Regions from separate parts of the Nocardiopsis valliformis DSM 45023 genome, predicted to be linked through region 1. Evidence: riboswitches for the same ligand, from Rfam matches in the RefSeq annotation. Region 1 holds a riboswitch; each other region holds the start of a gene.
The links. A riboswitch is a leader RNA that binds a small molecule or an ion and turns the genes downstream of it on or off. The one in region 1 is predicted to bind thiamine pyrophosphate.
Positions count from the first base shown of each region.

Region 2: linked by a shared signal. The riboswitch ahead of thiD (bifunctional hydroxymethylpyrimidine kinase/phosphomethylpyrimidine kinase) and the one ahead of D457_RS0111300 (ECF transporter S component) in region 1 are both predicted to bind thiamine pyrophosphate.
Region 3: linked by a shared signal. The riboswitch ahead of D457_RS0116180 (FAD-dependent oxidoreductase) and the one ahead of D457_RS0111300 (ECF transporter S component) in region 1 are both predicted to bind thiamine pyrophosphate.
Region 4: linked by a shared signal. The riboswitch ahead of tenA (thiaminase II) and the one ahead of D457_RS0111300 (ECF transporter S component) in region 1 are both predicted to bind thiamine pyrophosphate.

Region 1 covers NZ_ANAZ01000010.1:120,588-128,167, reverse strand. The annotation lists gene D457_RS32350 (protein kinase domain-containing protein) at 1-1,155, opposite strand, end outside; gene D457_RS0111315 (enoyl-CoA hydratase/isomerase family protein) at 1,591-2,400, opposite strand; gene D457_RS0111310 (energy-coupling factor transporter transmembrane component T family protein) at 2,439-3,230, opposite strand; gene D457_RS32345 (ABC transporter ATP-binding protein) at 3,227-4,819, opposite strand; gene D457_RS0111300 (ECF transporter S component) at 4,823-5,467, opposite strand; TPP riboswitch at 5,550-5,657, opposite strand; gene D457_RS0111295 (glycoside hydrolase family 19 protein) at 5,765-6,652, opposite strand; gene D457_RS0111290 (transglycosylase domain-containing protein) at 6,829-7,580, opposite strand, start outside.
Region 2 covers NZ_ANAZ01000004.1:8,592-16,171, forward strand. The annotation lists gene D457_RS0104740 (alanine/glycine:cation symporter family protein) at 1-1,235, shown strand, start outside; gene thiD (bifunctional hydroxymethylpyrimidine kinase/phosphomethylpyrimidine kinase) at 1,429-2,232, opposite strand; TPP riboswitch at 2,221-2,321, opposite strand; gene D457_RS0104750 (DUF368 domain-containing protein) at 2,401-3,327, opposite strand; gene D457_RS0104755 (acyl-CoA synthetase) at 3,670-5,391, opposite strand; gene rocD (ornithine--oxo-acid transaminase) at 5,768-7,042, shown strand; gene D457_RS0104765 (dihydrofolate reductase family protein) at 7,160-7,580, opposite strand, start outside.
Region 3 covers NZ_ANAZ01000014.1:207,713-215,292, reverse strand. The annotation lists gene D457_RS0116200 (ABC transporter permease) at 9-200, shown strand; gene D457_RS0116195 (thiolase family protein) at 311-1,480, shown strand; gene thiE (thiamine phosphate synthase) at 1,620-2,291, opposite strand; gene D457_RS0116185 (Rv2175c family DNA-binding protein) at 2,373-2,732, opposite strand; TPP riboswitch at 2,853-2,963, shown strand; gene D457_RS0116180 (FAD-dependent oxidoreductase) at 2,962-4,191, shown strand; gene thiS (sulfur carrier protein ThiS) at 4,209-4,421, shown strand; gene D457_RS0116170 (thiazole synthase) at 4,427-5,248, shown strand; gene pknB (Stk1 family PASTA domain-containing Ser/Thr kinase) at 5,604-7,580, shown strand, end outside.
Region 4 covers NZ_ANAZ01000040.1:372-7,951, forward strand. The annotation lists partial or broken gene D457_RS0126870 (RNA-guided endonuclease TnpB family protein) at 1-83, opposite strand, end outside; partial or broken gene D457_RS0126875 (NADPH-dependent F420 reductase) at 415-1,134, opposite strand; TPP riboswitch at 1,905-2,006, shown strand; gene tenA (thiaminase II) at 1,996-2,649, shown strand; gene D457_RS0126885 (NAD(P)/FAD-dependent oxidoreductase) at 2,729-3,997, shown strand; gene D457_RS0126890 (universal stress protein) at 4,099-4,968, opposite strand; gene D457_RS0126895 (universal stress protein) at 5,190-6,116, shown strand; gene D457_RS0126900 (alpha/beta hydrolase) at 6,373-7,323, shown strand; partial or broken gene D457_RS37850 (cytochrome d ubiquinol oxidase subunit II) at 7,353-7,580, shown strand, end outside.

The DNA of each region.
Region 1 (7,580 bases):
CCAGCCACCGGACTGGGCGTGGCTGGTGTGCCCCCCGGACTGGGCGTGACTGGTTTGGGGAGCCGAAGGGCTGCCCCAGGCGCTCGAAGTGTTGGGGACGCCGCCACGCGTGTGCGCGGGACCCCAGCCTTCGGAGGCCCGGCCCGCGAGGTAGCCCCCCGCACCGCCGAGCACGGCGCCCGCGGAACCCGCCGCGGCGGCTCCTCCCCGGCCCGAGCCGCCGTGGCCGCCCGAGGCGGCGGGGCTCTGCGTCGGAGTGGGGGCCTGCATGGTGTGCTTGCCGGTCTCCCCGGTGGACGGCGGCGTGCCGGGTGTCTCGGTCCAGGGCAGGTCGAGGTTGAGGCGTCCGGTCTCGACCATCAGCTCCGCGGCGGTCGGACGGGCCGACATGTCCCGGGAGACAGCGCGGTTGACGAGCGGGCGCAGGGCCTCGTGCATCCCGTCCATGTCGATCTCGCCGTTGAGGATCCGGAAGAAGATGACCTCGAACGAACCCGCCCCGTAGGGCGGGCGCCCGGTCGAGGCGAAGGCGACGGTGCCGCCCCAGGCGTGCACGTCGGTGGCCGGGCCCAGGTCCGTGCCCTCGATGACCTCCGGGGACAGGTAGCTGGGCGTGCCGACGAACGTGCCGGTCTGGGTCAGCTTGGCGCCGTCCACGGCGTGCGCGATGCCGAAGTCGATGACGATCGGCTCGCCGTTGGAGATGATCACGTTGCCGGGCTTGAGGTCGCGGTGGATCACCTCTACCGCGTGGATGTCCTTGATCGCCCGGGCCATACCGGTGACGAAGCGGGTCAGAGCGCGGCCGCGCAGGGGTCCGTGGTCGGTGACGGTGGCGTCCAGGGTGGGCCCGGGGATGTACTCGGTGACCACCCAGGGCAGCTCGGCCTGGGTGTCCGCGTCGATGACCTCGGCCACGTTGGGGCTCTGCACACGGCGCATCGTCTCGACCTCGCGGGCGAGCCGGGCGCGTGCGATGTGGTCTCCGGCGACCTCGGGCTTGAGGACCTTCACCGCGACGAACTGTTCGGTCCGGGGGTCCTCGGCCTGGTACACCACGCCCATCCCACCGGCACCGATGCGACGACGGATCACGTAGTGGCCGATGCGCTCCGGCAGCTCTTCACCCGTGGGGAAACCTGCCGACATTGCCATCGAGAACTCATCCCCTCAAAAGACCACATACCACCACGTCCAGCTTATCGGCCGGGGGATGGGTCAACATTGGCTTGTGTGGCCCCTCCGAGGGGCCCGTGTGGTCTGTTCGGTCCCGCCGGAGAGAGTGGGCGCGACGCACGCCACCGGGGGCTCCGAGCGGACCGTCCGTTCTCGGACGACCAGTGTCGAGTATGACGGAAAAACCGCGCGAGCGGTTCCCCGCTCCTCGTCCTGGTTGGCCGGTTCCGGACGTCTTCCCAGTGTCCCGTATCACCACTTAACGCGACAAAAAGTCAAAGCGATGACAAAGGACAGCAAACCGCAACGGAAGAACGAGGCGGGGCGCCGGGGCGAACGCCCCGACACTACCCGCCTCGAACTGTGTGAACGGCCGTCACGAACCCCCTCGAGGACGCTGTGGGCCGACCGGCCTCAGCGGCCGTTGAAGGTGGCCTTGCCCGGTCCCTGCTCCACGAAGCTGCGCATCCCGGTCTTCTGGTCTTCGGTCGAGAACAGCCCGGAGAAGTGCAGGCGCTCAATCTCCAGACCTGTGTCCAGGTCGGTCTCCAGCCCGCGGTCGATGGCCTCCTTCGCGGCGGCCAGCGCCACGGCCGGGCCGTCGACGTACTTGGCGACCAGGGCGACGGCGGCCGAGTAGACCTCCTCGTCGGCCACGACCTCGTCCACGAGGCCGATCTCCCTGGCCTCGTCCGAACGCACGTGCCGGCCGCTGAACACCAGGTCCTTGGCCTTGGCCGGGCCCACCAGGCGCGGCAGGCGCTGGGTGCCGCCCGCACCCGGGATGACGCCCAGCTGAATCTCCGGCTGGCCGAGCTTGGCCTTGGTGCCCGCGACCCGAAAGTCCGCGCACAGCGCCAGCTCGCAGCCGCCGCCCAGCGCGTAGCCGCTGATCGCCGCGACCACCGGCTTGGGGATGCGGGCGACCGCCGTCAGGGCGTTCTGCAGCGCCCGCGAGTACTCCAGCATCTGCGCGTGGGTAAGGTCGGCCATCTCCTTGATGTCGGCCCCGGCCACGAACGCCCGCTCACCGCCGTAGAGCACCACCGCGCGCACGGCAGGGTCGGCGGAGGCGGCCGCGGCCGCCTCCGCGATCTCCTGGGTGACCTGGCCGTTCAGCGCGTTCAGCGCCTTGGGCCGGTCGATCCGGATGACGGCCACACCGGGGTTCTCCGGGTCGGCCTCGACGCGCACGAACTCGCCCACGTTGCACACCTTCTTCACTTCGACGTCAGTGTCAGTTGCTTACCTAATCACCCGGGTCAGCCGAACAGCAGCACCAGGGTCCCCAGCCGCGCGGACAGCGCGTAGGCGCCGACCAGCAGCAGGGCAGTGCCCACGAGCAGCAGGGTGTCGGCCCTGCGCCAGTGGCTGTACCGGGCGTGGGTACGCTTCCCGGTGCCGAAGGCGCGCGCGTCCATCGCCGTGGCCAGCAGGGTTCCGGTGCGGATGGAGCGCACCAGCAGCGCGAACAGCCGCCCGAAGAATAGCGAGACGATCCGGAACGGGTTGCGTCCGGCCTCCAGCCCGCGGGCCCGACGGGCGAGCGTGATGGTCCGCCACTGGTCGGCGAGCAGCGGGATCAGCCGCAGCGCCGCGAGGACGCCCATGGCGGGGCGTTCGGGCACCTTGAGCCGCTGCACGAGCCCGTCGGACATCTCCGTGGGGTCGCTGCTGACCGCCGCGAGCAGCCCGGGCAGGGCGATGGCCAGCAGGCGCACCGCGGCGCCCACCGCACCCTCCAGACCGTGCTCGCCGTACAGGTAGTTGACCGCTCCGCTGCTGAGCCCCATCAGCAGGAAGGGCCCGCCCAGCACGAGCAGGGTGCGCCGGTCCACGCCGCTGAACGGCACGGTCAACAGCACCACGAAGAGCACCACGCCGCCGGTGACGGCGTCCACCGCCGGGATCAGCCCGATCCCGATCGCCAGCGCGGCCAGCAGCTTGGCCGCCGGGTTCAGACCGGTCAGCCAGTAGCGGGCTCCCCCGTCCTCGGGCACGTCCAGGGTGAGCGTGTCCCCGCTCGTCCCGCGAGTGTCATGTGCCGCTCTCACGCCTTCCCCTCTCGTACCGCGTCGGAAGCGGCCTGCTTGCCCGAACCCTGACCGGACTGGACCGCCCGCCCGTCCGCCACCCGCACGCGTACGTCCGTCAGATGGCGCAGGAGCAGTTGGTCGTGGGTGGCCATGACCACGGCCCGGCCCTCGGCCCGCAGCGCGCCCAGCAGCTCCACCAGCTCCGTCCAGGTGCGGGTGTCCTGGCCGAAGGTCGGCTCGTCCAGGACCAGCATGTCCGGGGCGTGCGAGGGGCCCGAACTCAGCGCGGTGGCCACGGACAGACGCCGCTTCTCCCCGCCGGAGAGCGTGTACGGGTGCACGTCGGCCAGGCGGGTCAGCCGCAGCCGCTCCATCAGCTCGCCCACCCAGGCCTCGGTCGCGTGCTCGCCCATCCCCGCGCGCAACGGCGCGAAGCGGAGTTCGTCGCGGACGGTGGGGGTGACGAACTGGTCCTCCGCGTGTTGGAAGACCGTGCCCACGTGCCGGGCCAGGCGGCGGGCGGGCCAGCGCACGAGCGGGCGCCGGTCCGCCTCGGCCAGCGGTCCGCGCGGCAGCACCCGGCCCCGGTACGGCTTGCTCAGCCCGGCCAGCATGGTGAGCAGTGTGGACTTGCCCGCGCCGTTGGGACCGGTCAGGGCGGTGGCCGTCCCGGCGGCCGGCGCCACGTTCACGTCCTCGAGGACCACCCTGCGGGGCGCGGCCCGCACGCCCACCTGGAAGGGGGTACGCGCGGTGACGTCCACGGTCTCCACCAAGGGCGCCCCGCCGGGGGCGGGTCGGAGCCCGGGGTCGGGTTCGTTCCCGGGGATCCACACGCCCTGGTCGGCCAACGAACGGCCGTGCTCCGCGAACACCGCTCCCGGGGTGCCGTCGGCGATCACGCCGCCACCGGGCTCGACCACCACGACCCGGTCCACCAGCTCCACGACCTCGGCGACCCGGTGCTCGACCAGCACCAGCGTCGCCTCGGTCTCGGCGAGCAGCCGGGCGAGCAGCGCGCGGACCAGCTCGGCCCCGGCCGGGTCGAGGTTGGCGGTGGGCTCGTCCAGCAGCAGCAGGCGTGGCCGCATGGCCAGCGCCCCCGCGATGACCAGGCGCTGCTTCTCGCCGCCGGACAGGGCTCCGGTGGAGTGCCGGAGCCCGTAGGGGAAACCGACCTCGTCCAGGGACGCCTCGACCCGCGGCCAGATCAGCTCCGGGTCCACACCCAGGTTCTCCAGGCCGAAGGCGACGTCGTCCCCGGCCCGGGCCATCACGAGCTGGGTCTCGGGGTCCTGGCTGACCAGCCCGACCCCGCCCCGGCTCCGGTTCGCGGGCTCACCGTCCACTAGCAGCGAGCCCTCGTGATCGCCGCTGATGGCGGCGTCCTCACCGGTGAGCCCGGCCAGGGAGTGCAGCAGGGTGGACTTGCCCGCGCCCGAGGCGCCGAGCAGCAGCACCCGCTCCCCGGGTTCGATGGTCAGGTCCACCCCGCGCAGAGCGTGGGTGTCGCGGCCGGAGTGCTTCCAACCCCAGCCGGACAGCTCCACCCGCACTCCGCTCCCCGGGCTCGCGCTGCTCCCGCCGCGTGCGTTCGGTGCGGCCACGTGTCAGCCCTTGGCCGACGGGAAGGGGGCCAGTGCGCCGGACTTGGCCAGCGCGGTGGTGAGCAGGCGCGCGCCCACACCGGCGATGAGCGCGGCGCTGATCACCACGATCACCCCGTAGGTCAGCTGGTAGTGCAGCGGCCAGGTGACGTTGTAGACGATGTTGTCGCGCAGGGCCGGGGACAGACCGGCGACAGCGGCCGCGAGCACGGCCACGCCCATGTTCCAGCGCTTGTAGGCGAAGGCGAGGAAGACCAGCTCGGGCAGGATGCCCTGAAGGGCACCGTCCAGGATGACCTGCATGCCCCACTGGGTGCCCAGGACCGCGGAGACCGAGGCGGCCGCGATCGAGGTGAGCAGGGCGGCCCCGGGCTTGCGGATGATGAGGCCGCCGAGCACGCCCGAGATCAGCCACATGCCGTAGACGACGGCCTGCCCGGGCGGGAAGGCGACGAACAGCGGTGTGGTGACCGACCAGACGATGTTCCACAGCCAGAAGACGACGCCCACGGCGACGCCGATCACGGCGGCCACGACGATGTCTACGGTGCGCCAGCTCCGCAGTCCGGCCTGGACGCCCTGGACGAACCCGATCCGCTCGGTGCCGGTCTGTTCGGGGTCGGTCTCGCGACCGCTTTCGGTACTCATGCTGGTCAAGTCCCTTCGTCGGAGGTGACGAGGGCCCATGTGGCCAAGAGCGCCACCTGTGCGCACGGGGACGCGCGCACGATGACGGTTTCCTACGACTTCCTTCGCTGGCATGACCCAGATCAGGTGTGTAAGGGTCTGCGGCCGGGTGCCGCACTCTCAGCGCTCACGCGCTCCCCTGTCGGAATCACTCCATTATGAGGCAACAAGGAGGGCTGTGGGATGTTTTCAACCCACAGCCCTCCTTGTTCTTACTTGGAGGTTCCGCCCAGTGACGTGCGCGCGGGCGGCAGCGGGTCAGCAGCTCAGGTTCGATCCCGTGGTGGTGCCGAGGATCTGGGTGAACTGCGTGAACGTGTTGATGCGGCTCTGGACCTGACCGGGATTGCCGCCGTTGCACTCGATCGAGCCGTTGATGGAGCGGATCGTCTCGCCGAAGCCGTGGCCGTCGACGATGGCGGTGTGCCCCGACATCGTCCCGGCGCCGGACTGGGTGTTCCAGAACCAGAGACCGGTCCGCCAGGCGATGGCCGAGTCCTGCTCGACCAGGTAGGGGTTGTTCAGCAGGTCGACGCCGAGGGCGTCACCGGCGGCCTTGTAGTTGTAGTTCCAGCTCAGCTGGATCGGGCCCTTGCCGTAGTAGGCGTCCTGGCCGGCCGGACAGCCGAAGGGCTGGCTCCAGTCGCAGTAGTGCGGGTAGTTGTCCTCGTTGATCTCCCTGATGTACACCAGCCCGCCGGTCTCGTGGCTGACGTTGGCCAGGAACGCGGCGGCCTCACGCCGCTGCACCTCGACGCTGCCGGTATTGGTGAAGCCCGGGTAGGAGCTCAGGGCGTCGACGAGTCCGCTGTACGTGTAGAAGGGGTTCCGGTGCGGGAACATCTGGTTGAACTGGGCCTCGCTGACGAGGAAGTCGCTCGGCCCCGGCTGCTCGCCGCCTCCGTCGGTGCCGCAGGGGCCCTGGTCGGCCCAGACGTCCGAGGCGCCGGGGCGCTCGTTCCGCGTCCACCACTGGGCGGTGTAGTTGCGGCCCTCGTAAGAGGCCTGGCCGCCGCCGGTGTAGACGGTGTCAGGGTTCCAGGCGCCAGCGCAGGAAGCGGCCTGCGCGACGGCCGTGGGCAGGGCGACGAGCACAGCGGCGATCGCGCCGATCGCGGTCAGCTGGCTCAGGAGACGTCGGATCACGGGAACACACTCCTAGGGCGCGGCGTCGCGCTCGATCGCGCGCCGCGAGGGGGTGACGTCACCCAAGCAAGAGTGGTCTAGACCTGTCAAGATCCCCAGACACGGTTTACTGAAAACGGTTACGGGGCGACCCGGGCTCCAGGGGTCGCCCCTCCCCCGCTTGCAGGGAACAGCGCCTATGCGTCGGAGTCGGAGTCGTCCTCCTTCTCCTTGGGCGGTGCGGCGTTCGGGTTACCGAAGGAGCTCGGCGAACCGGCGAAGCTCTCGGCCTCCAGCCCCGCGGTGGCTCCGCGCATGGTCTCCTGCCAGATCGGGCCGGGCAGGGTGCCGCCGTAGACGATGCCGTAGTAGCGGCCGCCGATCGTCACGCCCTGCAGCGGGTTCTGCTCACCGCCGCGCACGTCGCCCACCACCACGGCCGAGGCCAGGTTGGGCGTGTACCCGGCGAACCAGGCGTAGGCGGCGCTGTCGGTGGTACCGGTCTTGCCCGCGGCCGGACGGCCCAGCCCCAGACCGTTGGCGGTACCGCCATTGAAGGTCTGCTGCAGCAGGTGGTTGACCCCGTCCGCGGCCTCCTGCTTGACGGTTTGCTCGCACTGGGTGCTGGCCTCGAGCTCCTCACCGCTGCCGTCGTCGGTCACCGTACGGACCGGGTAGGGCTCGCAGTACTCGCCGCGCGCGGCGAAGGTCGCGTAGGAGGCGGCCACGTTCAGCGGGGACACCTCCTGGTCACCGAGGGTGAAGGAGCTCCACACTCCCATCTCTTCACCGTCGGCGCGGTGCACCCCGGCCTTCTCGGCCATCTTCGCGGTGGCGCACAGACCCACGCGCTTCTGGAGCTGGGCGAAGTAGGTGTTCACCGACCCCTTGGTCGCGCTGATCATGTTGTGGCTACCCTCGTCACTCTCCCCGGCGTTGCGGACGTTCC
Region 2 (7,580 bases), on a different contig from region 1:
AGGGCGACATCTCGCACTACCAGGCACTGAGCACCGCACTCGCGGCCACCGTCGGTGTCGGTAACATCGCGGGCGCCGCGCTGGCCATCGGTATCGGCGGCCCCGGTGCGCTGTTCTGGATGTGGGTCATCGGCATCTTCGGCATGGCCACCAAGTACAGCGAGGCCCTGCTGGGCGTGAAGTACCGCCGCACTGACGCCAAGGGCGAGCAGAGCGGCGGTCCGATGTACTACCTGAAGTACGGGATCAAGGGGGGCCTCGGGACCTTCCTCGGTGTCTCCTTCGCGATCTTCGGTGCCATCGCCGCCTTCGGTATCGGCAATGGCACCCAGGCCAACACCGTCGCTCAGCAGGTGAACAGTGTCACCGGCGTCGCCCCGTGGATCATCGGCCTGATCCTGATGGTGCTGGCCGGGGCCGTCATCCTCGGTGGCATCAAGAGCATCGGTCGGGTCACCTCGGCCCTGGTGCCGATCATGATCGTCGGTTACGTCAGCATCTGTCTGATCGTGCTCGCCGCCAACTGGGCCGCGCTGCTTCCCGCCTTCCAGCTGGTCTTCGCGTCCGCCTTCACCGGAACCTCGGCCACCGGCGGTTTCGTGGGCGCGGGTGTCATGCTCGCCATCCAGATGGGCTTCGCCCGAGGTATCTTCTCCAACGAGTCCGGCCTGGGCACCGGCGGTATCGCGGCCGCCGCGGCCAAGACCACCCAGCCGGTCCGTCAGGCCATGGTCTCGATGACCCAGACCTTCATCGACACCATCATCGTGGTCAGCATGACCTGCCTGGTCATCATCACCACCGGGGTGTGGCAGGTGGAGGAACCCGAGGACGGTTCGCTGCTCACCTCGCAGGCCATGACCGAGGGGTTGGGCGCGATCAGCCCCGGGCTCGGTACGGCCGGGGCCTACATCGTGGCGTTGTCCGTTGCGGTGTTCGCCTTCAGCACCCTGCTCGGCTGGGCCTACTACGGCGAGCGGTGTGTGGAGTTCCTGGGCGGCCGCACCTTCGTGCTGCCCTACCGGCTGGTGTTCATCGGCGTCATCTTCGTCGGCTCGGTGGCCACTCTGGACTCGGTCTGGCTGTTCAGCGACATCGCCAACGGTCTGATGGCTCTGCCGAACCTGATCGGCCTGATCCTGCTGGCTCCGATCATCTCCGCCGAGACCCGGAAGTTCTTCGCTCATCCGGACTGGCGGAACCCGGACGTCATGATGGACGACGTACGAGGTTAAGCCACACGTCTGTCCGTTCACGGGGTGGATGAGGAGGGGGACCGGCCGGTCGGGCCGGTCCCCTTTCTCTGCCCCTATCCCCGGTGATCTTGCTACCAGAAGCCCGGAGCCACTGGAACCCAAGGCGCCGAAATCGCCCCTGGTAGCAAGATCACGGCTGAAAGGGGTGTTGCGACAACCAGTTGAATCCGCCTTACCACCAAAGGTGGAAATGGTGAACAGGGCCCTGGCCGCCGCCCGCGTCGATGTCGTCCGCGCGGCGCAGGGCCTCGGTGAGGTAGGCCTTGGCGTCCGCCACCGCGGTGACCGTGTCCGGTCGCTGTGGGAGCAGAGCGGCGATCGATGAGGACAGGGTGCAGCCGGTGCCGTGGGTGTTGCGGGTGTCCACCCGCCCGGCGCGGAACTCCACCGGCTCCGACTCCCCGTCCACCAGCAGGTCCACGCTCTCCTCGCCCGGCAGGTGCCCGCCCTTCAACAGGACCCGGCGCGGGCCCAGTTCCAGGAGGCGTTCGGCCTGGTCGCGCATCTCCTTGAGGCTGGTGGCCTCGGCCGTGCCGAGCAGGTCGGCGGCCTCGGGCAGGTTCGGGGTGATCAGGTCCGCGCGCGGCACCAGCTCGGTGCGCAGGGCCTCAATCGCTGAGCTCTGTAGCAGCCGGTCGCCGCTCTTGGCCACCATCACCGGGTCCACGACCACGTTCGGCAGCTCGTAGCGGTCCACGGCGGCCGCGACCGCCTCGGTGACCTCGGAGGTGGACAGCATCCCCACCTTGACCGCGTGCACGGTCGCGTCGGTGAACAGGGTGTCCATCTGGTCGGTGACGAACGAGGCGGGAACCCCGTGCACCCCGGTGACCCCGCGGGTGGACTGGGCGGTCAACGCCGTCACCACGGTCATCCCGAAGACCCCGTGCGCGGAGAACGACTTCAGGTCGGCCTGGATGCCGGCGCCCCCGCTGGGGTCGCTGCCGGCGATGGACACGACGTTGTACGCGCTCATTGGCGTTCCTTCGCTAGTACGAACTAGGGCAGGTTCGACGGGTGTGCTCTCAGCCGGGAGAACTCTCTCCGGCACCCCGCGCCGCCGGGGCCTCACGGCCCCGGCCTCGGTGTTCGTTTGTGGTGTTTTCGACTGTAACGGACGGTCTTCCGGGTCGCAGCGTCCTCCCTAGACGGAGGTGCTGTGCGGCACGGCCGCGTCCTCGCTCTGGAGCCGCTTGCGTCGCTCCCACACGATCGCGGCGACGACGACGGCGAAGCCGACCACCATCAGGGTCACCGTCACCGGTACGTCGGTGGGCGCGAGGATTTCCCGCTCCTCGTTCTGCCAGGGCCACAGGGCACGCAGGGACCCCGCCATCAGTCCGGTGAGGACCACCAGGGTCATGTGGTGGAAGTTCTCCAGCAGGTACTGGAGGATCTTCACGAAGACGGCCAGGCCCGTGATCATGCCGAGGGCGAAGGTGCCCAGGTAGACGAAGTCCAGGCTCGCTACCGCGTCCTTGGTCGGCGTGTACAGGCCGACGGTCAGCAGGATGAAGGAACCCGACATGCCAGGCAGGACCAGGGCGCAGATGGCCACCGAGGCCACCAGGAAGACCACTGCCGGGTGGGTGGGCAGGTCGGCGCCGGGAAGGCCGGTGAGGAAGAAGGTCAGGGCGGCGAAGGCCAGGGCCAGCAGGTAGTGTCCCGCGCGCCAGGTGCGCCCCGCACCGGTGTAGGGGATCCACAGGCAGGCGAGTACGAGGCCGAAGAAGACGGCGTAGGCGTACTGGGTGTACTCCTCGACCAGCGGAGCGATGAGCAGGAGCGCCATCACCAGGGCCACGGCCATACCGATGAGCGCGGGGACCAGAACCGGCCAGTCCACCTGGCGGAACTGCTCCATGGCCCGGTCCTTGCCGCGACCCCGTGGTACGTCGGTGACGTAGCGCTTGATCCCGCTGACCACGTGGCCCGCGCCGCCGATGAGCTTGTCGTAGAGGCCGACGATCAGAGCGACCGTGCCGCCGCTGATACCGGGCAGCGCCTCGGAGGTGCCGACGGCCCCGCCGCGCACCGCGTTGAAGATGTAGGAGCCTACTGACTTGGCCATGTTGTCGGGCGCGGCCCCGGGGGAGCCCCGGGAGAGGGCGCCGTCCTCCGTCCTGATGGGGCCGCCGGTCCCGTTTCCACGGCTGGCCGGCGGTCAAAGGGGTGCTGTTGTGCGCGGGTCGCCAGGACGACCGTCATCCGGTCCGATGCCCGGGCCCGCGCCGATGTTCGCCGCCCGGGCCGCGTGGAGGGGGAGGAGAGCCGTCAGGCCCCGGGCCGGGCAGCGCCAAGTCTAGCGTCGCTCGACGAAGCTAAACGCGTTTGAGCACCCCAAAAAACAGGGTTTCGGTCAGGTATGGGTGGGTCAGGTCTTTGGTCCGAAAAAGAAACCCGGCCGGAGGCCTCAGCTTCGGACGGAACCGGACAGCGGGGAGGCCGGGGACCCCGGGGTCTCACCGGCCACCGACGCGGCCCACCGGTAGTCCTGTTTGCCCACAGCGGTGCGCCGCACCCGGTCCACGAAGTGCACGGTCCGGGGCACCTTGAACCCGGCCAGGCGGATCCGGCAGTGCGCCCGCAGCGCGTCCTCGTCTGGGGCGGCCTCCGGGGCCAGCGACACCAGCGCCGTCACCCGCTGGCCGAGCGTCTCGTCCGGCGAGGGCACCACGATCACGTCCTCGACCGACGGGTGGGCCTTGAGGACGGCCTCCACCTCCTCGGGGTACACCTTCTCCCCGGCGGTGTTGATCACCACGCTGCCCCGGCCGAGCAGCACGATCGAGCCGTCCGCGGCCCGCGTGCCGTAGTCGCCGGACAGCGCCCAGCGCCGCCCCTCGGGATCGGTGGGGAAGGTGCGCGCGGTGGCGATCGGGTCGTTGTAGTAGCCCAGCGGGATCCGCCCGGTGCGCGCGATCCGGCCGACCTCGGCCGAACCCGGCGGCAGCGGCCGCAGCGAGCCATCGAGCACGGAGATGCTGCCGCCCATGGTGAAGCTGCGCCGGTCGGCGGAGGGGGTGACGGGCTCCTCGGCGGCGCTGTCCTTCGCGTCCGGGGCGGTGGCCGAACCGCACACGCCCGTCTCCGAACCCCCGTAGGCGTCGGCCAGGGCGACGTCCTCGCGCCAGGCCCGCCACAGCCCGCGCACCGCCGGGGTGAGCGGGGTGCCGCCCGAGCGCACTGAGGTGAGTTCGGGGCACAGGTCGGGCTCGGTGAGCAGGTGCCGGGCCAACGGGCGCGCCATCGCATCACCCACCAGCTGCACCGCGTGCACACCCTCCCGGTGCACCAGTTCCAACACCCGGTCCGGGCGGAAACTGCGGTCCGTGGACAGCACGATGCGCTTGCCGCACAGCAGCATGCTCAGCGCGTTCCACTGCCCGGCCGCGTGCATCAGCGGGCCGAGCACCAGCATCCGCTGCGGGAAGCAGGCGGCGGCACGGTCGGCCACCTCCTGCGGGTTCCGGGCGCGCGGGGTGCCCGGGGCACGCCGCTCCACGGCGGCGCGGAAGATGTCCGCCTGACGCCACAGCACACCCTTCGGGTAGCCCGTGGTGCCGCCGGTGTAGAGCAGGTAGTGGTCCTCGCCGCTGGTCTCGGGGAGCCGCACCGGTTCCTCGACTCCGTCGGAGCCCAGACCATCCGTGTCCTGCGCAGCGAGCGCCTCTTCGTAGTCCGCACCGCCGAGCGAGGCGTCGCGCTCCGAACCATCCTCCAACAGCAGCACGTGCCGCAGCCGGGGCAGATCGGGCAGGACCGCCGTCACCGTCGTGGCCAGGGAGTCCTCGGCGATCAGGGCCACCGCGTGCGAGTCCGAGAGCACATGCCGCAGTTCGCCCGCCACGTACCGGTAGTTGACGTTCACCGGTACCGCGCCCGCGCGCAGCACACCCAGGAACGACTCCACCCACTCGGCGCGGTTGAACGACAGGATCGCCACGTTCTCACCGGGGCGCACACCGGCCGAGACCAGGTGCCGGGCCAGCCGGGTAGAACGGTCGTTCAGGGCGCGGTAGGTGAGCCGCCGGGGACCGGCGACCAGCGCGATCCGCTCCGGGACGGCGTCGGTCACCGCCGCCATGAGGTTGGCGAGGGAGAAGGGGGTGTCCGGGGACGCGTGAGGATGCACGTCTGATGACCTCCCTGACGATGGTGAACGGCCGTCCTCGGCGCATCGAGCTCGCGGCGGCTGTAGCTGGTTAGGAGCGAACGTACCCCTCAGGGACGACCTCGATCGCCGCAGGGGCTGTGTACCGCGTCACCTGCGTAACCGTCCCCCGTCACCCCCTGCCGCGGACCGGCCGAACAGTGCCCGCTCAGCGCGGGTGCGGGTCGGGGTGACGCGTGGATTTCGGGCCCGGGCGCCGAGCGGTGATCTCTGCCACCCCTTGTGTGCTCACCGGATCATCTGCTCAACTCTTGGGGATCCCGCCGCGGGGGCTCTACCGGGCTCCACGGTGGGTATCTACTGTCTGACATCGGTCAATGGTGATCGGAGCGGCTAGATGACCACCCAGAATCTGGGACAGCAGGACTCCGTCGGAAACCCCGGCGGACAGGGACTCTCCAGCGCGGACCACATCGAACTCGCACAGTCGAGGTCCGCCCACAACTACTCACCCCTGCCCGTGGTGATTGCCGAGGGCCGTGGCGCCTGGGTGACCGACGTGGAGGGAAAGAAGTACCTCGACTGTCTGGCCGGGTACTCGGCCATGAACTTCGGCCACCACAACCCGGACCTCCTCGCAGCCGCGCACGCCCAGCTCGACCGGGTGACGCTGACCAGCCGGGCCTTCTACAACGACCAGTTCGGCCCGTGGGTGAGCGCCCTCGCCGACATGGTCGGCAAACAGAAGGTCCTGCCGATGAACACCGGCGCCGAGGCGGTGGAGACCGGCATCAAGGTGGCCCGTAAGTGGGGCTACGAGGTCAAGGGCGTCGAGGAGAACCAGGCGACCATCGTCGTGGCCGGGGCCAACTTCCACGGCCGCACCACCACGATCATCTCCTTCTCCTCGGACACCGAGGCGAAGACAGGTTTCGGTCCCTACACGCCAGGCTTCCGCTCGGTGGCCTACGGGGACGCGAAGGCCATCGAGGAGGCCATCGACCACACCACGGTGGCCGTGCTCATCGAACCGGTGCAGGGCGAGGCGGGCGTGATCGTGCCGCCCGAGGACTATCTGCCCCGGGTCCGCGAGATCTGCGACGCCAACCGGGTGCTGTTCATCGCCGACGAGGTGCAGTCGGGCCTGGGACGCACGGGCACGATCCGGGCCTGCGAGCACACCGGTGTCGTTCCGGACGCCTACCTGTTCGGCAAGGCGCTGGGCGGCGGCATCCTGCCGGTCTCGGCGATGGTGGCGGACGAGGACATCCTCGGCGTCATCCAGCCCGGCCAGCACGGCAGCACCTTCGGCGGCAACCCGCTCGCCGGGGCGGTGGGTTCGACGGTCGTCCGGATGCTGACCGAGGGCCCTTACCTGGAGAACGCCCGCAAGCTGGGCGAGGTGCTCCGGCGCAGGCTGGACCAGTTCGTCGGTGACGGGGTGGTGTCGGCGCGCAGCATCGGTCTGTGGGCGGGGGTGGACGTGGACCCCGAACTTGCTTCGGGCAAGGAGCTGTGCAAGCGCCTGGCCGAGCACGGGGTCCTGGTCAAGGACACGCACGGGTCGACCGTGCGGATGTCCCCGCCGCTGGTGATCAGCGAGGAGGACCTCAACTGGGGTCTGGACCGCTTCGCCGAGGTCATCGCCGAGCTCAAGGCTCAGAAACGGTAGAAGGCCCGGTAGCAGTAGTACGTACCGCCGCACACAGGCGGTAGCGGGACGACGCAGGTCCCGCCCGGATCCGATCCGGGCGGGGCCTGCGTTTCAGCCCTGTGTCCCGGACCCGGGTCACTTCCGCCAGAACAGGTGGTGCGCCACACCGCTCGGGCTGGGCACGACCTCCAGGTGGAACCGGTCGAGCAGCTCGTCGGGGGACTCCCAGAGCCGCAGACCGGCTCCGAACCTCACCGGCACGACCGCCACGTGCAGGGTGTCGACGAGGTCGGTTTCGAGGAACCGCCGGACGGTGGTGACCCCGCCGCCGAGCCGGACGTCCTTGCCCCGCGCCGCCTCCCGCGCCTGTTCGAGGACGGCTGCCGGGTCACCTCCGACGAAGTGGAACGTCGTGTCGGAGAGGGTGAACGAAGGGCGCTCGTGGTGGGTCAGGACGAACACCGGGGTGTGGAAGGGGGGTTCATCGCCCCACCAGCCGAGCCACTCGTGGTCGGTCCAGGGCCCGCGCTGGGGGCCGAACTTGTTGCGGCCCATG
Region 3 (7,580 bases), on a different contig from region 1:
CGCTGTTCGTGCCCTACCCGTCCTCGGCCTTCGTCCCGGTGGAAGGGCTGCCGTCCTTCCTGCGGGGGCTCGCCGAGCACCAGCCGGTCACCCTGGCCATCGAGGCCCTGCGCGAACTCACCTCCGGGGCGCCCGTCGGCGACCAGGCCACCGTGCTGGCGCTCTGGCCGGGGGGCTCACCCTGGCCGCCCTGGCGCTGACTCCGTGGCTGTTCCACCGGGCCGGACGGCGCTGACCCGAATCCCGCTCTGGCCAATCTGACTATGGATATGTATAGTCAGCACGCACCAGCCAACCGGGGAGGGCAGTCATGATCGAAGCCGTCATCGTCGACGCGGTCCGCACACCCGTCGGGCGGGGCAAACCGAACGGGGCCCTGCACGACGTCAACTCCGTGGACCTGCTCGCGCACAGCCTGCGCGCGCTCGTGGACCGCACTGGGATCGACCCGGCTGTGATCGACGACGTCATCGGCGGGGTCGTCACCCAGGTCGGCGAGCAGGCCTTCAACATCACCCGCCGCGCCCTGCTCGCCGCCGGGTACCCCGAATCCGTGCCGGGCGTCAGCGTGGACCGCCAGTGCGGCAGCAGCCAGCAGTCACTGCACTTCGCCGCGCAGGGCGTGATGTCGGGCGCCTACGACGTGGTCGTGGCCGCCGGGGTGGAGTCCATGGGCCGGGTGCCGATGGGGGCCAACCTGACCGGCTCTGACGACCCCCTCGGCGAGGGCTTCCGCGCCCGCTACCCCGAAGGGTGGGTCGGCCAGGGGATCTCCGCCGAACTCATCGCCGCCAAGTGGGACCTGCCCCGCACCCGGCTGGACGAGTTCGCCCTGACCAGCCACGCCAGGGCCGCCGAGGCCACCAAACGAGGCGCCTTCGACACCCAGCTCACCCCGCTGGCCGGGCTCACCCGGGACGAGGGGATCCGCGAGGGCGGGGATCTGGGCACCCTGGCCCGACTGCACCCCGCCTACTACGACGAGGCCACCGGGCGCCGCTTCCCGCAGATCGACTGGAAGGTGACCGCGGCCAACGCCAGCCCTCTCAGCGACGGAAGCGCGGCCGTGCTCGTGATGAGCCGCAGCCGCGCCGAGGAGCTGGGGCTGACCCCGCTGGCCCGCTTCCACTCCTTCGCGGTGGCCGCCGACGACCCGCTGTACATGCTCACCGCCATCATCCCGGCCACCGAGAAACTGCTCGCCCGCGCGGGGCTGACCCTGGCCGACATCGACCTGTTCGAGGTCAACGAGGCCTTCTCCCCCGTGGTGCTGGCCTGGGCCGACGAGCTGGGCGCCGATCTGGGCCGGGTCAACGTCAACGGCGGCGCCATTGCGATCGGCCACCCGCTCGGTGCCAGCGGTGCCCGCCTGGCTACCACCCTCACCCACGGCCTGCACGAGCACGGCGGCCGCTTCGGGCTCCAGGTGATGTGTGAGGCGGGCGGACTGGCCAACGCCATGGTCGTCGAACGCCTCTGACCGGTCCCACCGCCCGGGCACGATGCCCGGGCCGCCCAGAACGTGCCGTCGCCCCGAGGGCGGCCTCCCGCAGGGGCCACGGCACACACAGCACGGCCCCGGAACCCCTTCTCGGGTTCCGGGGCCGTGGCAGTGTCGGTCAGGTGTTGTCGACGCGGGCGGTCAGCCGGGCCTTGAGCGCGTTGGCCGCCGCCCGGGGGTCCTCGGCCTCGGTGATCGCGCGCACCACGACCACCCGGGTGGCCCCGGCGCTCAGTACCCGGTCGATGTTGGTGAGGTCAATACCGCCGATCGCGAACCACGGCCGGTCGGTGTCCAGCGCAGCGGCGCGCTCCACCAGTTCGAGCCCGGCCGCCGGACGCCCCGGCTTGGTCGGGGTCGCCCAGGTCGGGCCCACGCAGAAGTAGTCGCTCCCGGGCTCCTCCGCGGAACGCGCGGCCGCCTCGGGGTCGTTGTTGGACCGGCCGATAACCGGATCGGCGCCGACGATGTCGCGGGCCATCGGCACCGGCAGGTCGCGCTGGCCCAGGTGCAGGACGTCGGCGCGCACCGCGCGGGCGATGTCGGCGCGGTCGTTGACCGCGAGCATGGCCCCGTAGCGCTCGCACGCCTCCCGCATGGTCTCGAGCGCGGCCAGCTCCTGGCGGGCCTCCAGGCCCTTGTCCCGGAGCTGGATGATGTCCACTCCCCCAGCCAGGGCGGCGTCCGCGAACTCCGCGAGATCACCGCGCTCGGTCCGGGCGTCGGTGCACAGGTACAGAAGGGATGTGTCCAGGCGCTTGCGCAGGCTGGTTCCGTGGCTGGTCCTCACACCATCCACCCTAGGCCCTGGAGCACCAGCGGCCTAGGGCAGTCTCCACGGCAAGTCGCTGGAACGCCGTGCTCCGTACGACTAGAAAGCCATACTCTGGGCCCGGCGGCGCACCTCGGTGCCCCGGTTCTCGCGCATGGCCTGGATCGGCGTGCCCGGCAGGGTGTCGTCCGGGGTGAACAGCCAGCGCAGGGCCTCCTCGGTGGAGAAACCGGCGTCGGTGAGCAGCACAATGGTGCCCGGCAGGCCCTTGACCAGGTCATCGCCGTCCAGGAAGGCAGCGGGGATGGAGAGCTCACCGGCGCGGACCACGCCCATCAGGCGGTTCTCACGGATGTAGGTCTTGATCCGGTTGGGGCTCACGCCCAGCGGCCTGGCCGCCTCGCGCAGGGTCAGCCATTCGCCGACGAGTTCGTCGAGTTCACGATCGCTTTGTGTCACCTCACCAATCTGCCACACCCTGCCGCTTCCCGGAGACCATCGGGCGGCGTGGGAGGCGTCCGTCTCGGAGATCCCCACCACTCCCCGCTGGACGTCCTCCCCTAGGATGGAGGCTGAACAGACACGTCCCGCGGGAGCCGGGTGGACCCGGCTGAGAGGGAGGCTCACCGCTTCCGACCGCACGAACCTGATCCGGGTCATGCCGGCGAAGGGAGTGGAATACGGCGCCATGCGCACCTTCGAAGTTCCTTCTCACGAACAGATTCGTCCTACCAATACCGTCGTGGTGATCGGCGGCGGAGTCATCGGGCGGGTCACCGCCTGGCGGGCCGCACAGCGCAGCCTGGCCGTCACCCTGGTCGAACCCGACCCGGTCACCGAGCCCTCCGACGCCCGCGCCTCCTCGACCGTCGCGGCTGGCATGCTCACCCCCGCCACCGAAGCGGTGTTCGGGGAGGAGGAGCTGATGGAGTTCGGCGTGCGCTCCGCACGCCTGTACGACGACTTCGTCACCGAACTCCAGGAAGCCAGCGGTGTCGACGTCGGCCACCGGCGCACCGGGACACTGCTGGTCGCCTTCGACCGCGACGACCTGGCGGTCCTGACCGACCTGCACGCCCTCCAACAGCGCCTGGGCATCGCCACCGAACGACTCACCAGCCGCGAGTGCCGACGCCTGGAGCCCACACTCGCCCCGGGTGTGCGCGGCGGGGTACTGGCCCCCGAGGACCACTCCGTGGACCCGCGCAGGCTGCTGCTGGCGCTGGCCCAGGCCGGTGAGCAGGCGGGGGTGCGCGAGATCGCCGGACACGCCGAGGAGGTCACCTCCCCCGGCCCCGACGGCGCCCGGCTGGGCGTGCGCCTGGCCGACCCGCCACCACCCTCAACGGACGCCTACGGCGCAGTACCTTTTATTCTCCCCGCCGATCAGGTCGTCCTGGCCGCGGGCTGCTGGGGCGACCGCGTCAAGGTACCCGAGCCGGTGGTGCCACCGCTGCGCCCGGTCAAGGGACAGCTGCTGCGCGCTCGGGTCCCGGCCGGGGAACCCTCGCTGGTCAACCGCACCGTACGCGGCCTGGTCCGCGGCTTCCCGGTGTACCTGGTGCCCCGGGGCGACGGCGAGGTGATCGTGGGCGCGACCCAGGAAGAGCTGGGCCACGACACCTCCCTGACCGTGGGCGGGCTCTGGCAGGTCCTTCGGGACGCGCGCGAACTCGTCCCGGGGGTGAGCGAGCTGGAGATCACCGAGACCTGTGTGGGGCTGCGGCCGGGCTCGCCCGACAACGAACCCCTGCTGGGGCCCACCCGGGTTCCCGGCCTGCACCTGGCCGCCGGGCACTTCCGGCACGGGGTGCTGCTCGCCCCGGTGACCGGCGAGGTCATGGCCGAGGCCCTGGTCACCGGCGCGCTTCCCCCGTACGCGCGCCGGTTCGCCGCCGACAGATGGACGTGGGAGTAGGAGACGTGGGAGAAGCAGTGGAACTGATCATCAACGGCCAGGCCCAAGAGACCGCGGCGGCCACGGTGGAGGCAGTCGTGCGCGACCTGACCTCGGCCGGGAACGGCGAGATCCGCGGCGGGATCGCGGTGGCCGTCAACGACGAGGTGGTGCCCCGCGCCGTGTGGGCGGACACCACGCTGGCCGCAGGCGACCGCGTGGACGTACTCACCGCAGTTCAGGGAGGCTGACAGCCATGTCCGAAACGACCATCACACGCACCACTGGCGACACACCGGCTTCCGGAAGCGCGGTACCCCTCGAGGACCCGCTGGTCATCGCTGGGGTCTCCTTCGGCTCGCGGCTGATCACCGGCACCGGCGGGGCACCCTCCCTGGAGGTCCTGGAGGAGGCCCTGCTGGCCTCGGAGACCGAACTCACCACCGTGGCGATGCGCAGGATCACCCCGGGCACTCAGGGTTCGGTGTGGGACGTCCTGGAGCGCAACGAGATCCGGCCGCTGCCCAACACCGCCGGTTGTTTCACCGCCACCGACGCCGTGCGCACCGCCCGGCTGGGGCGTGAGGCCCTGGGCACCGACTGGGTGAAGCTGGAGGTGGTCGCCGACGAGCACACCCTCTTGCCCGACCCCGTGGAGCTACTGGACGCCGCCGAGGCGCTCGTCGACGACGGTTTCACCGTCCTGCCCTACACCAACGACGACCCCGTGCTGGCGCGCCGCCTGGAGCAGCTGGGCTGCGCCGCCGTCATGCCACTGGCCGCACCGATCGGCTCGGGGCTGGGGATCCGCAACCCGCACAACCTGGAGCTCATCGTCGAGCAGGCCAACGTCCCGGTGATCGTGGACGCGGGCATCGGCACCGCGAGTGACGCCGCCCTGGCGATGGAGCTGGGCTGCGACGCGGTGTTGTTGGCCACGGCCGTGACCCGCGCCCAGGAGCCGGTGCGCATGGCCGCCGCGATGCGCGACGCCGTCCGGGCCGGGCGCGGAGCCCGACTGGCCGGCCGCATCCCGGTCCGCAGGCATGCCCAGGCCTCCAGCCCCGACGTCGTCTGAGCGAACACGCAGCCGATCCCGCGGTAGGAAGTCGGGGATATCAGAGCCCGGGAGGACGCGCGGGCAAAGAGAAGTCCAGCGCGGCGTCACGGCCGGGTTTGGCTCCGTCCCCTACCGTGGGAGGGGTGTATGTGCCGCCCGCGGCACCGCACCGACAGACCGCCCAGGCGCGAACGTCCCACGCCGATGACCTCGTCGGTTTCCATGACGGTGGACACAGGGGCGCCGCGACCGTGAACAGCGGGGCAGGACCTGACACCGTATTCCGCTATCGTGGCGGTTCGACACCAGGTGTCGGGTACGCGCCACCGGCCGCGACCGCCCGCGCTCCCCGCAGCAAGGACACTACTCCGCCGTGGACATGACGACTTCCGACCCGCTAGTAGGCGCGACGCTGGACCGTCGCTACTTCGTCGAGTCAAGGATCGCCGGTGGCGGCATGGCGACGGTGTACGTCGCCCACGACCTCAGACTGGACCGACGTCTGGCTCTGAAGGTCATGCACCCCTCCCTGGCCCAGGACCCCACCTTCGTTCAGCGCTTCATCAACGAGGCCCACTCGGTCGCCAAGCTCTCCCATCCCAACGTCGTGCAGGTCTTCGACCAGGGTGAGGACCAGGGACACGTCTTCCTGGCGATGGAGTACGTGCCCGGCCAGACCCTGCGTGACCTGCTCAAGGACCGCGGACGACTGGCCCCGAAGCAGGCCCTGAACTTCATGGCCTCGGTGCTGGCCGCGCTGGGCGCCGCCCACCAGGCCGGCATGGTGCACCGCGACGTCAAGCCCGAGAACGTCCTGATCAGCAAGGACGGCCGGGTCAAGGTGGCCGACTTCGGTCTAGCCCGCGCGGTGGAGCAGTCCAACCAGGGACTGACCCGCACCGGCACGCTCATGGGCACCGCCGCCTATCTGGCGCCCGAGCAGATCGAGAAGGGCGTGGCCGACGCGCGCAGCGACGTCTACGCCGCGGGCATCATGCTCTACGAGCTGCTCACCGGCGGGCAGCCGCACACCGGTGAGACGCCGATCGCGATCGCCTACCAGCACGTGAACGAGGACGTTCCGCGGCCCTCGCACTTCCTGCCCAACCTGCCCGCCGATGTGGACGCGCTGGTCACCAAGGCCACCGAGCGCGACCCGAAGTACCGGCCGAGCAACGCGGGGCAGTACCTGGCCAAGGTCCTGGACGTCCTGCGGACCCTGCCGGACACCGTCACGGGCGCGGCCGCGGGCGCCCCGCTGGCCCCCGTGGCACCGCAGGCGAACTCCGCGGCCACCATGACCGCGCCCCAGCTGATCGCGGGCGGCGCCGGTCCGGGTACCGAGAACGCCACCATGGTCGTGGACATGAACGGCGCCGACCTGCCGCCGGTCGAGTACGACGACGGGTACGACGACTACCCCGAGGAGGGCAGGTCGTGGTTCTCGCGCAACCGCATGCTGGTGGTCGGCGCGGCCGCCATGGCCCTGGTCGTGGGTGTGGCGGGCTGGTGGTTCCTCCTCGGCCAGTTCGAGTCCGTCCCGGACGTGGTGGGGGCGAGCCCCGAGGCCGCCAGTGAGCAGATCCGCGGCGCCAGGCTGGTCTTCGAGCTGTCCGACGAGACTGTCTACAGCGACGAGGCCGACGCCGGTCAGGTCGGCAAGACCGACCCCGAGGTCGGCGAACGCCTATCTCCCGGCGACGAGGTGACGGTGTTCCTGTCCAAGGGGCCGCAGGAGGTGTCCATGCCCAACCTGGTGGGCGACGACTTCGCCAACGCGGTCAAGGCCCTGGAGGACCTCGGTTTCGACGAGGGCAACATCGTCCAGGAGAAGCAGGACTCCCCGGACAACGCCCCGGGTGAGGTGCTCGCCACCAGCCCCGAAGCGGGTGCGGAGGCCGACCGCGAGGGCACGGTGACGCTCACCGTCAGCAGCGGCATCCCGGTGCCCAGCCTGGCCGGGGAGACCCGGGAGGACGCAGAGGAGACCCTCAACGACCTGGGCCTGACGGTCGAGGTGGTCGAGGAGGAGAGCGAGAGCATCGACGAGGGCACGGTGATCAGCCAGAGCCCGGACACCGGTACCAACGTCGGTCCCGGCGCCACCGTCACCCTGACCGTGTCCAGCGGTCCGCCCGAGGTCGAGATCCCCGACGTGATCGGTGATTCCATCCGCGACGCCCGCGACGCCCTGGAGGACGCCGGATTCGAGGTCGAGGTCGAACGGATCTTCGGCGGCCGCAGGATCGGCCACCAGTCGCACACCGGCACCGCCCCAGAGGGCACCAAGATCAAGATCACCGCCACCCCTGGCGGCATCGGCCTGGGCGACCTCGACGACGACGATGAC
Region 4 (7,580 bases), on a different contig from region 1:
CGGTTGCAGGTGTGCAGGGTCGCCTCAAGCACCCTCGCCTGTACCGGCGAGGGCAACAACTTGACGCGCACGACCACCTTCATGATCGAACACACTAACGACACCACCCCCGCCCGCGGGGCCAAACCACAAAACTCCCCTGAAACCCACTGCCTGCCGCCTGCGCTCATGGTTCAGCGGGCAAGGCGATTCCTCCCGGGCGTGAACGCCCGGGCCTCCTCGCCAACAAGCAGGTGAACCCCACAGGCGTGAGCGGGGACTTGGGGCGAGGGCCGTTTCAGGACCGAGCGGACAAACCACAGTCACTCAACCGAGCTTTCCCGCACGGCCGCCGCCGGTGTCCCTGCCGGAGTGCCCTGGGTACGTATGAAGGCCTCCGCCGGTTCTGCGGCGGAGGCCTTCCGTCATGCCTGGTCAGAAGGTGCGCTCGGCCACCTTCACCCGCCGGCTCCCCTCCAGGGCGGCGCACAGCTCCCCGGCCGAGACCGGAGCGGCCGGGGCCTGCATCATCTGCTCGGGCGGCACCTCGGGATCGGCGAGGTAGATCCGGGTGTAGGCATCGGACTCGGGTTCGAAGCGCCAGCTTTCGGCCGGAGTTCCGGCGTCGACGGTGCCGAAGCCGAGTCGGTCGATCAGCGCGGCCGCCCGGGCCTTGGCGCCGGGGTCCTCACCGGCGATGGGCAGGGCGCTGCGGTCGGCGGCCCCGGCCGGGCGGGCGAGCTGGGGGATGTGGTGGGCCATGATGTTGTTGAAGGCCTTGACCAGCAGGGCGCCGGGCAGGAGCCGCTGGGCGAGTTCGGTCGTGGTCATCTCCTCGGAGTCGAGTTCGGCGATGCGACCGTCGCGGAAGGGATAGTAGTTGCCGGTGTCCAGCACCGTCCGCCCGCGCAGCAGTCCTTCGGGTAGAGCGCTGTAGGCGGTCAGCGGGATGCTGAGCACGGTCGCCTCCCCCGCACGGGCGGCCTCCTCCACGGTGGCGGCGGTGGCGTGCTGCCCCAGCTCTTCGACCAGACCGGTCAGGCTCTGCGGACCCCGTGAGTTGGCGATCACCACGTCGATGTCCGCCGCGACCGCCAGCCGCGCGATCGCGGTTCCGATGTTCCCGCTTCCGATAATCCCCAGAGACGACATCGTCTGCTCCTCTTCCTCGTGGTGGCCGTCCGGCGTCCGTGCGCACGTTGGCGCACGGAGCGCCTGGCCACGTTAGAACCTGACACCCGTGTCAGGGGCAAATCAGCGGTGGGTGAGGCGTGTCCGAAAGGAAGCAGGTGACCATGGACTTCTGGAAACACACGGACCGGGCGGCCGCGGCACACTTACGACCTCTCTCAGGATCTGGCGGGCGAGCTCGCCTCCCTCACCGACCAACTGGCTTCGACCACCGGCCTGGGTGCGTCCACTCGCGACAAGTACCGGCACAGCGCCGCCGCCTTCCTCATCTTGGCTGGCCCAGGCCCGCGGGGACGGCGCCGTGGACGGGGTCCCCTCACTGACCCGGCCGCGCGGAAGTTACGCGAGGCCCTTTGGTCGTGCTGGTTACCGCGAGCAGAAGCGGCTCTTGCGAACGATTCATGTTCGGGACGGGCAGCGAAAAAGAGCTGACCGATTGTCGGACTCTCATCATGACCGCGCCGGAACAGATGATCCGCTGCTGGTCAAAGACCTTTCTCAGATCAAGTCCCATGACGCTGGACACCCGCGCCTGCGGGGATAGTCCCCTGGTGACCGGGGTGGTCCGGCAGGTGCTGCCCGTCTCCGCGTCTGCGGGGGTAGTCCGGCATCGACGCCCTCGACCGGCCCGGGGTGGTCCTCGTCCCTGCGCCTGCGGGGTAGTCCCTGGGGCCGGGGGGGGGAGGCCGGACTCGCCCCGAACTCCTTGCGCCGGAGCGGAGCCGGTAGGGTCCGGCGCAGGCACGGGGTGCCCCGGCGAACGGCCGGGGCTGAGATCACACCCGTCGAACCTGCTCTGGATCGTGCTAGCGAAGGGATCGCCTGATGACTGGTTTCTGTGCCCGGGTATGGGAGGAGACCGCGTCGACACGAGACGCCATTGATGTCCTGCCGTTCGTCCAAGGGATCGGGGACGGGAGTCTGAGCCGGGAACGGTTCGACTACTACATGATCCAGGACGCCCTCTACCTGCGCGGATACGCGCGCGCTCTGGCCTCGGCGGCGGCCAAGGCCGAGACCAGCGACGAGATCGCGTTCTTCGCCAAGGCGGCGCACGGCGCGATCATGGTGGAGAGTTCGCTGCACGAGGGCAGCGTGGGCAGTATCGGGGAGGACGTTCGGCCCTCACCGACCTGCACCGCCTACACCTCCTACGTGCTCTCGATCGCGCACACCCAGGGCTACCCCGAACTGGTGGCCGGGGTGCTGCCCTGCTTCTGGGTCTACACCGACGTCGGGGAGCGGCTCATGGCCAAGGCCGGGGACCTCGCCGAGCACCCCTACGGCGAGTGGATCGCCACCTACGGCGACGAGGAGTTCGCCAGGTCCACCGAACAGGTCAAGGCGATCGCCGACCGGCTCGCCGAGGGTGCGGGTGAGGCGACGGTGGCGCGGATGCGCGAGGCGTTCGTGCGGGCCACGAACTACGAGTGGATGTTCTGGGACGCCGCCTGGCGCCGGGAGGCCTGGCCGCGATGACCGGGGGCGGCGCCGGCCGACCCTCGGTGCCCGGGCGATTCGGCCCGGCGGGCGGGAACCGCTTGCGTAGGCTGGTGCGATGACCGAGCTACCGCGCAACTGTGACGTCGTGATCGTGGGGGCGGGGCCGGCCGGCCTGGTGGCGGCGGCCGACCTCGCGGGCGCGGGGCTGGACGTGGCTGTCCTGGAGGCTGAGGACAGAGTGGGCGGCCGGGTCGGCGGCACCGTGGCGGACGGCTATGTCCTGGACCGCGGATTCCAGGTCCTCAACACCGGCTATCCCGCCGTGCGCCGTCGTCTGGACCTGGAGGCGCTGGACCTTGCGGCCTTCCCCAAGGGGATGGCCGTGCGCACCGACCGGGGGCTGCTCAGGCTGGCCCCCTCCCCTTCGGGTGCCCTGTCCGCACTGTCGCTGTTCTCCGGTGACACCGTCCGGGCCTCGGACCTGTTCCGTCTCGTGGGTATGGTCGCGGAGAACGCGCTACTGCCCGCCGAGCGCCTCAAGCAGCGCCCCGAGACGGACATACTCACCGAACTCCGGCGCCGGGGCCTGGGAAAGCGCGCGGTGGACACCCTGGTGCGCCCCTTCCTGAGAGGTGTCTTCCTCGATGAGAACCTCTCGACGTCCAGCCGGGTCAACGACCTGGTCTGGCGCTCCTTCGTCCGGGGTGCCCTGACAGTCCCGGCCGCTGGGATGCAGGCCGTTCCGGAGCAGTTGGCACGCAACGCTTCGGGAGCGTCCATCCACCTGGGCACCCGGGTGCGCTCGGTGGCCCCCGGCCGGGTCGAGGCCGAGGGGTCCGCCGTGCGGGCGCGCGCCGTCCTCGTGGCGGTGGGCCCGTCCCAGGCCCGGCGGCTCCTCCCCGACCTGGACGCAACGGACACCAACGCGACCACCACCTACTTCCACACCCGGCCCGTCACCGCCCACGAGGACCCGCTGTTGCACGTCGACGGGCGCACCGGCAGCGGCGGGCTCCGGCTGTCCGGGGTGATGGTGATGACCGCCACCGCACCCTCCTACGCCCCTCCGGGAAGGTCGCTCATCGCCTCTTCCGTCGTAGGGTCCCAGCAGCCGGACGAGGCCGTGGTGCGCGCCGAGGCCGCCCGCGTCCTGGGGACGCACCACGGCCACTGGGAGCACGTACGCACCGTGCACATACCGGACGCCCTGCCCTCAGCGCCCGCGCCGCAGGGGTACCTCCGGCTCCCGGTGCGGTTGGGAGAGGGTGTCTACGTAGCCGGCGACCACCGCGACACCCCCTCCATCCAGGGCGCCATGGTCAGTGGTGAGCGGGCCGCCGCGGCGGTACTGGCCGACCTGGCGGGCCGTACGGCGCCGGGATGACCCGGGGGTCCGTTACCGGGCGGACGGCGGGCCCGGGCAGAGGCGGCTCCCGGACGTCGCTTCGGCCGCGCAGGTCGGACCGATACCGGATCCGGCGGTTCTCACGCCTTCCGTGGTGCGCGCACCACGGCCACCGGGCAGCGGCTGTGCGAGATCACGCTCCGGCTGACCGACCCCAGCAGCAGCCCCGCGAAACCGCCCCGGCCGCGCGTGCCCACCACCGTCAGGTCGCAGTCCTGCGACAGCGCGGACAGCACCTGCACCGGGTGTCCCGCCTCAACGACCTCTTCGACCCGTACCCGCGGCCAGCGCCCGCGCACATCGGAGACCACCTCCGACAGCGTCCGGCGTGCCCGCGCCAGCGGCTCCGGAACACCCGGACCCGCTTCCTCGCGGCCGTGTTCCCGCACCGGGGCGGTCGAGACCGCGCGCAGTACCGCCCCTCGGGCGTCGGCCGCCGTGAACGCCCATTCCGCGGCCGCTCGGGCGTCGGCGGAGCCGTCGACACCGACCATGACACGTCTGTGGGCGGGGCCCGGTTCACGGTCGGGTACCACGACGACCGGGCACGAGGCAGCGACCAGCAGCTCCATGGCCATGGAGCCCGGCAGCACCGTGTCAACGGCTTTCATCCGACCGGCCCCGACGACGAGCGTGTGGGCCCTGTGGGTCTCGAGCAGCAGAGTCGGTTCGGGGTCGGCGGTGAAGTACTCGGCCTCCACCTCCAGTTCGGGCACGCGCTCCACCGCCCGCTGCCGTGCCTGGTCGATGACGCGGCGCGCGTACTCATCGACGTCGAACCCGGGCAGGCCACGGGGCAGCGCGTGATGGAGCGGCCAGGTGAAGGCGTAGACGACACGGAGGGGCAGCCCTCGCCGCCGCGCGTCATCCGCGGCCCAGTCCAGAGCCCGCTCGCTCGAAGGTGAGCCGTCGAAAGCGGCGACGACGGCCGCACGTGTTCGCGGAACCATTCTTCCTCCCCCACTCGTGCACGCCCTGTCCCTGATCCTAGAAGCGGGCGGCGCTCCGGGGCAGAGACGGACGCCCGCGTTTCGCAGGGCCGTAGGTCATGGAAAGGACAGGCCGGAGGCCGCTCCCCGTACCCCTACTGGGAGCGCAGCGATTCTGGTGCAAGACTGCTGAGCGGACCACAGGGTCCACAGCGCTGACGGCTGACCGAGGAGAGTTGTCGATGGTGGAGCACGAGTTGGTCGAACCGAAGGTGACGGTGGGGATCGACGGGTCACCGACGGCCGCCGCCGCCCTGCTCTGGGCTGCGGCGGAGGCCGAGCGACGCGGCTGGCCGCTGCACGTGGTGTACGCGCTGGCGATGCCGCTGGTGATGTCCGTCTACGCGGGACCCACCCGGTTCCCGCCGCCGGAGGAGGTCACCGAGCAGGGCCGTCGGGTCCTGACGGAGGCGGCCGGGCACGTGCACGGTGCGCACCCGGAACTGCGGGTGGAGGAAGTCCTGGCGTTGGAGGACCCGGCCACGGCGCTGTTGCGTCGAAGCTCACCGGAAGACCTCCTGGTCGTGGGTTCGCGCGGTCTGGGCGCGGCGCGTTCGGCGCTGGATTCCTCGGTGAGCGTCAGGCTGGCGGCGCGGGCCGACTGCCCGGTGGCGGTGGTCCCCGGTACCGCGGGGACCAAGCCCTCTGATCCGCCGCGCCGGATCGTGGTCGGCGTGGACGGTTCCGACAATTCCCGGCGTGCGTTGGCCTTCGCCCTGAGGGAGGCCGCACGGGTGGAGGACGGCTCGGTCGTGGTCGTACACAGCTGGCAGGTGCCGTTGCCGTTCGACTCCGAGTCCCTGGCCCGGGGCGGCTGGTCGCCCCCGGACGACCTTTTGGACCAGCGCTCCCAGGAGATGGTCGCGGACATGCTGGCACAGGTGACCGACGGTGAGAGCCGGGACGTGGGGGTCTCCGTCCTGCGCAGTGGCAAGGACCCCGCCGAGGCCATCGTGGCGGCGGGGGCGTCCGCGGACCTGATCGTGGTCGGTTCCCGGGGGCGGGGCAGCGTGCGAGGCCTGCTCCTGGGTTCGGTGAGCCAGGGCGTGCTGCACACGGCGACCGTGCCGGTCGTAGTACTGCCGAAGCACCCCCGTCCACGACGCTGACGACCCCTCCCGGCCCCGGAGCCCGGTGCACGGTTCCGGGGCCGGGGAACGTCCCCGGCCGCGGAGGAGTTCTCCTGTGTGTGGGGGGGATCACGCGCCGAAAAGCGGGGGGCCGCTCTCCCACCTGGAAGTCCGCTCCCCGAAGAGCGCTCTTCCGGCAGCCGCCCGCTCCTGTCGGCTCAGGCCCGGCCGATTTCGTTCGGCGGGCCCGGACGGATCCGCCGTTTCATCCCTCCGCCACCATCCGAGGAACCCGATGTCCCCGCTGCACCCCGACCTGTCTCGCGCCCGGTTCCTGCCCACACCGACCTTCGGGCCGCGCACGGCACGGCTGGCCCAACGGCTCACCGACCGTATGCGACCGGGACCGGCGCCCGCTGACCTCTCGCTCGAGGAGCACACCGTCCCGGGCCCCGAGGGAGCGCCGCCGCTCGGTCTTCGGGTCTACCGTCCCCGTTCGCTGACGACGCCCTCCCCCGCGCTGCTGTGGACCCACGGCGGCGGGTACCTCTTCGGCAGTCCGGTGCAGGACGAGCGGGGGAGCATCGAGTTCGCACGGGAGCTGGGCATCACCGTGGTCTCCCTCCGGTACCGCAAAGCGCCCCGGCACACCGCCCCGGCTCCGGTCGAGGACGCCTATGCCGCCCTCTCCTGGACGGTGGACAGCGCCGACCGGCTGGGCGTCGACCCCGGCCGGATCGCGATCGGCGGGGCCAGTGCGGGCGGTGGCATCACCGCGGCCCTGGCCCTGATGTGCCATGACCTTGGCGGCCACGAGCCCGTCTTCCAGCTGCTCGTCTACCCGATGCTGGACGACCGCACCGCACTGCGCACCGACCTGGACCGGCTCCCGACCCGGCTGTGGTCGGTGAGCAGCAACCGGTACGCCTGGCGCGCCTATCTCGGCGAGGAACCCGGGGGCGAACACATCTCCCCCTACGCGGCCCCCGCCCGGCGCGAGAACCTGTCCGGCCTGCCCCCTGCCTGGATCGGGGTGGGCACACTCGACCTCTTCCACGACGAGGACCTGGCGTACGCCGAACGTCTGCGGGCGGCCGGGGTGCCCTGCCGGACGGCCGTGGTACCGGGGGCCTTCCACGGATTCGAGGCGGCGATGCCCCAGGTGGACCTGTCCCGCGAGTTCCACCGGGCACAGACCGAGGCGCTCCGTTCGGCCTTCGGGGAGAGCGCTCCCCCGGCGCTCTGACAGGAGCCGCGCTTCCGCTCCCGGCGGGCATGTCGCCAACTTTGGAGAGTGCTCGAAACAATACAATCTGCCGTGATCCCGTCCGCGCGGGGCATCCGCTCCGGGCGGGACCGCGCTGGCGCCGACGACCGGAGGAGCAGCGGGCGAACAGCCGCTACGTGCTTCTCGAAGGCGCCGTCATCGGTGTGGGCCTTTGCCTGCCCCTCCTGGGCCGGACCGCCGGGTACCGCCGCCGGCTCGTGTCCCGGGTCGGACCG